Regions from separate parts of the Lysinibacillus sp. Y5S-8 genome, predicted to be linked through region 1. Evidence: a T-box and tRNA genes for the amino acid it is inferred to sense, from the RefSeq annotation. Region 1 holds a T-box; the other holds one or more tRNA genes.
The links. The T-box of region 1 lies ahead of serS (serine--tRNA ligase). A T-box ahead of a tRNA ligase gene usually reads a tRNA of that ligase, here a tRNA-Ser.
Positions count from the first base shown of each region.

Region 1 (3,217 bases):
ATAAGGTCTTAAAACTTCAGGAATCACTACGCTTCCATCAGCTTGTTGATAGTTTTCCAGGATAGCCGCAACTGTACGACCAATGGCAAGACCTGAACCATTTAATGTGTGAACATACTCTGGTTTTGCATTTGGCTCACGACGGAAGCGGATATTTGCACGTCGTGCTTGGAAATCCTCAAAGTTAGAACAAGAAGAAATTTCACGGTACATGTTTTGTGCTGGAATCCACACTTCTAAATCATATTTCTTCGCTGCAGTAAAGCCTAAATCGGCTGTACACATTTTTAGTTTACGATATGGTAATCCTAATAATTGCAGTACTTTTTCAGCATGACCTGTTAATAGCTCTAACTGTTCGTATGATTCCTCTGGTTTTACAAAACGAACTAGTTCTACTTTATTGAATTGGTGTTGACGGATTAAACCACGTGTATCACGACCTGCAGAACCTGCCTCTGAGCGGAAGCATGCACTGTACGCAGCAAAGCCTTGTGGTAAAGCCTCAGCTGGTAATATTTCATCACGATAGAAGTTCGTTACTGGAACCTCTGCTGTTGGAATCATGAAATAATCCGTTTCTTCTAATTTGAATACATCTTCCTCGAATTTTGGAAGCTGTCCAGTACCTGTTAAGCTATCACGATTTACAATAACAGGTGGTAGCATTTCCTCATAGCCATGCTCTTCTGCATGTAAATCCATCATGAACGTCATTAATGCACGTTCTAAACGAGCTCCAAGACCACGGTAGAATAAGAAACGGCTACCTGTTACTTTTGCGCCACGTTCAAAATCCACAATTTTCAAATCTGTCGCTAGATCCCAGTGTGCTTTAATATCAAAATCAAATGCTGGAATTTCGCCCCAAGTATATTCTTCAACATTGTCGTCCTCTGTTGTGCCTACTGGTACAGATTCATGAGGAATGTTTGGTAAACGCATCATCATATCTTTAAAGCGCTCTTCTACATCATTTAATTGATTGTCTAATTCTTTAATTTCATCGCCTACCTGACGCATACGAGCAATGACTTCATCTGCGTTTTCCTTGTTGCGCTTCATAATTGAAATTTGTTCAGATACTTTATTACGTTCTGCTTTTAATTCTTCCGTTTTAGCAATTAATTCACGACGCTTTGCATCTAAGCCTTCAAAGTCATCTAAGTTACCTAAATCTTCATTACGTGTTAATAGCATTTCTTTAATTTCTGCGAAATTATCGCGTACACGTTTAATATCTAACATATTCATACCTCCAATAGTTTCTTTAATGATGGGAAATTGTTGCATCAAAATAAACACAAAAAAGCCCTCATCCCTGGAAAGGGACGAGAGCTACCCGCGTTGCCACCCTAATTGACTAGGCGTATGCCTAATCCACTTATTTTATAACGGCATTTCAGCCGGCTACAGCCTACTTCACTCACTTCGACTGTGCAACTCCAGGACGGATTCACAAGTGCTTTTATCAGCTTCCACCAACCGCTGACTCTCTAAAAAAAACGTGCTTGCTACTACTTCCCATCATCGTGTTCAATTATTTAAATTTTAACCATACTGTACTATATGAAAACAAATTTTGCAAGTCATACCATAGAGGAGACAAAATATTCAAGAATTCGCATATCTGCTGTTAATTCAGGATGAAACGAACAACCTAATAAATGACCATCTTGCGCCAAAATTATTTTTCCGTCATGCTGAGCGAGAACATCAACATCTTTACCTACCGCTTCAATATGAGGTGCACGAATAAAAACTGCTGGAATACGTGCACCTATTTTAGGAATATCCAGTTGAACTTCGAAGCTATCTATCTGACGTCCAAATGAATTTCTTGCTACCGTCACATCCATAACTGCTAAATGCGGTTCGTCATCCACTAATTGATTGGCTAATAAAATTAATCCTGCGCATGTGCCAAACACCGGTAAACCTTGCTGTGCAAGTTCACGGATTGGCTCTAGTAGGTCAAAACGGTCCAGCAATTTTCGCATTGTCGTGCTTTCCCCACCAGGTAATACAAGTCCATCGAGATTTACTAAATCCTTCTTCTGTTTTACTAAAACCGCTTCACAATCAAGCGCTTCTAACATTTGGACATGCTCACGAACTGCTCCTTGTAATGCTAAAACACCAATTCGTTTCATTTTACCAGCCTCGCTCTTGCATACGTTCGTTTTGCCCAAGCTGTGCAATATCAATACCCTTCATTGGTACACCGAGCTCTTTTGATATTTCAGCAATTAGCTTATAGTCTTTATAGTGGGTAGTCGCCTCCACAATAGCACGCGCAAATTTTTCTGGATTTTCGGATTTAAAAATACCAGAGCCCACGAAAACGCCATCAGCTCCAAGCTCCATCATTAATGCAGCATCGGCTGGCGTAGCAACACCACCCGCCGCAAAATTTACTACTGGTAAACGACCAAGACGTTTAATTTCTCTTAATAATTCGAAAGGAGCCCCCAGTAATTTTGCCTCCGTCATTAATTCATCTTCTGTCATACCCACTACTTTACGTACCTGAGCATTTACTTTGCGAATATGTCGAACTGCCTCCACTATATTCCCTGTTCCTGGTTCACCTTTTGTTCGTAGCATTGACGCGCCTTCTCCGATACGACGGGCTGCTTCACCTAAATCACGACAGCCGCACACAAACGGTACTGTGTAATCACTTTTTAATAAATGGTATTCTTCATCTGCTGGTGTTAAAACTTCACTTTCGTCAATATAATCAACCCCCATTGCCTCTAAAACGCGTGCTTCAACGATATGCCCTATACGTGCCTTTGCCATAACAGGAATAGTTACAGTCGCCATTACTTCCTCCACAATACGGGGATCAGCCATACGTGCAACGCCACCTGCCTTACGAATATCTGAAGGTACCCTTTCTAATGCCATAACGGCTACAGCGCCTGCTGCTTCTGCTATTTTTGCTTGCTCTGCATTAATGACGTCCATAATAACGCCGCCCTTTTGCATTTCTGCCATTCCACGTTTTACTAACTCTGTACCTGTTTGTTTCATTTTCTAACCTCCACCTTTATGATGAAGTTTAGTATAATAGAAATTGACCATATAAAAATATCCAGTTTTCAAAACAATCATAGGGTCAGGAGGTTATACAACATGGATATGCTTTTATTTCAGCTTGAAAGAGATAGTGATAAACCGCTTTATGATCAACTTTATAACGGTATTAAGG
Region 1 is NZ_CP145889.1:29,546-32,762, reverse strand. Features, by position in the region: gene serS (serine--tRNA ligase) at 1-1,248, opposite strand, end outside; T-box leader at 1,325-1,540, opposite strand; gene pdxT (pyridoxal 5'-phosphate synthase glutaminase subunit PdxT) at 1,590-2,153, opposite strand; gene pdxS (pyridoxal 5'-phosphate synthase lyase subunit PdxS) at 2,155-3,039, opposite strand; gene V6670_RS00105 (PLP-dependent aminotransferase family protein) at 3,142-3,217, shown strand, end outside.

Region 2 (3,217 bases), 140 kb from region 1:
GTTCGATTAAAAAGACGTGTTCCAAGCTCCTTCTCCAATTGCATCATTGCCTGACTAACAGCAGGCTGTGTCATATATAAATCCTTAGCCGCACTCGAAAAGCTATTATTTTTTGCTACAACACTAAAAATACGATATAAATCTAATTTCCCTATCATATAAGCACCTCTTATAGCTATTATATGAACTATTAATTTTACTTATATCATTACTGGAGCGTATAGTAAAATCATATGGATTTTATTTCACTTTACGATTGATAGAATGAGGAGAGATTAAGTTGGAACGTGTAATCGGTACAGTTGTAAGAGGTCTTCGTGGTCCTATTATTAACGAAGGCGATAATATTGAACAAATCGTTGTAGATACAGTGTTAAATGCTGCGACAATTGAAGGCTATGCAATCGAGGATCGTGATATTGTCACAGTAACTGAATCTGTTGTAGCACGTGCACAAGGTAACTATGCGACAATAGATAATATCGCTGTAGATGTGGCAGCTAAGTTCGGCGATGATACTGTCGGCGTTATTTTCCCGATTTTAAGTCGAAACCGCTTTGCCAACTGTTTACGTGGTATTGCCAAAGGTGTTAAAAAGGTTGTACTAATGCTAAGCTACCCATCCGATGAAGTAGGTAATCACCTTGTAGATATTGATGAGTTAGATGTAAAAGGCATTAACCCTTGGACAGATACATTAAATGAGGTTGAATTCCGTGAACATTTTGGCTACAAAAAACATACATTCACCGGTGTAGATTATATTGAATACTATAAAGAGTTAATTGAAGCAGAAGGCGCTAAATGTGAAGTCATCTTCTCTAATAACCCAAAAACAATTTTAAATTATACAAAGAGTGTATTAACATGTGATATTCATACACGCTTCCGTACAAAGCGCATTTTAACAGCAAACGGTGCTGAAAAAGTTTACAGCCTTGATAATATTTTAGCTGAGTCTATTAATGGGTCTGGCTTCAATGCAGAATATGGTCTTCTTGGCTCTAACAAAGCGACAGAGGATAGTGTAAAACTATTCCCCCATACTTGTCAGCCGATTGTTGATGGAATCCAAGCAAAAATTAAAGAGGCAACAGGCAAAACGGTAGAAGTCATGATTTATGGTGACGGTGCATTTAAAGATCCAGTGGGTAAAATTTGGGAGCTTGCAGACCCTGTTGTTTCACCAGCGTTCACGGCTGGATTGCATGGGACACCAAACGAAGTTAAATTGAAATACTTAGCAGATAACGACTTTGCTAACCTTCGAGGTGAAGAATTAAAAGCCGCTATTTCTGAATACATTCAAAATAAAGATGAAGATTTAACGGGTCAAATGGCTGCACAAGGAACAACACCTCGTCGCTTAACAGACCTAATCGGTTCGCTATCTGATCTAACATCTGGCTCAGGTGACAAAGGAACACCTATGATTTATATTCAAGGTTACTTCGATAACTATACTAAATAAAAAAAATGAACTCTCGTGTAGGAATGAGAGTTCATTTTTATTTACCTTTGCGTGAGGATGACAGGAATCGAACCTGCAAGCCCTTTTCAAAAGGGATATGCATTCCTTGCACACTTCCTCATATTATATAATTTTGTAGTAATCGATTTAGTATTACATTTTTCTCAGTCCTTTTTATTTAATCATTGATCAAAGTAATTTCGTTAGATCCATTTTATTTTAAGCCATTTGGAATCATTTCTTCCTGTAGCCAATGATCGCTTGTTTGAACATGTTGTGGTCTCACAAATTTCCCTAAATTATAGCGAAAATCATCATAATGGAAGGAGGCAACGTTTCTAATCACATACCCCTCTTGTTCACCATCAAAAATGGATTTACCAGTAAATGTCCGTTTTATTTGTCCTTCATCAAAAATACCCCGATATAAAACGGGTACTGTTTCAATACCTAACTCGGCTGCAAAAGCGACTGTTTCATCCCAACTTAAACAAATATTATCTTCATTCCAAATACTAAATAAATAAAAATAACTTGTTAAGGCTTGATAATAAATGGAATGCTTCGCATACATATTTTCTCCACATAAGCGCCAATCATTAGGAATTCGATACGCAAAACTTGCATGAAATGTTTTTATCCAATGTCTAGAAGGATGATTGGCTGAATGGATGCTTCTGGCATGCATATAGTCTTTGTAAAGCGTAGTGCCTTCCCCATCTAGTTTTTCAGTGACCACCACTTCTTTTCCTATAAAATGATTCACATTTTTAGCAACTTTATCATCGTGGGTATAGCCCCTGCTCCATGGTAAATGAAAGCTTCTTGGGTATTTCATTAATTTCGTCATAATTCCACTTCCTTTCCTTTTTATTTAGCAAATTGATCTGCCTCTCGGAAGAAATAAAGTCTTGTTAATAAATCACCATCTAATAAGTGATAAATTTGGCTTCCGCCTTTATCGCCCCCATACTGGATTAACATATGAAATTGCACTAAATGAACAACCTTCAACACAAAATCCTCTTCAAAGCCCAACTCTACAAGAAAATGACAAACCAATTGGGCAGATACATTTTCATGCCCATAATAGCCATATCGTTGTTGCAATGGTTTATATTTTTTGCAAAATGGTTTGCCGACATCATGGAACAATGCAGCCAATTGTAGTGCCAGTTTATCACTTTCCAAATAGTATTCATTGATATAGGCAAACACGAAATACGTATGCTGACATAGTAAAAATTGATGGTATGGGTTTTCTTGATTGAAATGATAAATTTCTTTAAAAAGTGGGACTGATCGAAGTGTTTGAAACAGTTCTTCATAAGTGGGTTGGCTTTGTATAAGTGAGACAAATTGCTGTCGAGAGATATCATAGGGACTTGATTCATGTACAATATGCACTTCATCAAACCCTTCTCCTGCTGTAGGAAACTCTAGATGCTTTCTCATTTTTTCCATCACCAATAATGGTACATGCCGCTTCCGTCGTTGGTTTCTGGCTACACAGATTGAATAAGGGGTATCAAAGTAATAGCATTCCTTCTTAACCGCACTCGGCAATTTGCGGAGTGCAAACATTCTGCGCTCCCGCTCTATATTGGTGGCATCTACAATGACAGAATAACCTTTTGCCACTAAATCATTCAGACGCTCATATAACGTGCGAAAGACTACACGTGATTTTTGCTTAGTGGCATCACCAAACAATTCCTGACGTATTGCATCACTGGAAAGAATAAT
Region 2 is NZ_CP145889.1:4,565,625-4,568,841, forward strand. Features, by position in the region: gene V6670_RS22450 (LysR family transcriptional regulator) at 1-158, opposite strand, end outside; gene V6670_RS22455 (coenzyme F420-0:L-glutamate ligase) at 281-1,471, shown strand; tRNA gene V6670_RS22460 (tRNA-Ser) at 1,524-1,591, opposite strand; gene V6670_RS22465 (RNA ligase family protein) at 1,686-2,321, opposite strand; gene V6670_RS22470 (AAA family ATPase) at 2,342-3,217, opposite strand, start outside.
Region 2: it has a tRNA-Ser gene. The T-box ahead of serS (serine--tRNA ligase) is inferred to sense a tRNA for this amino acid. The anticodon was not compared.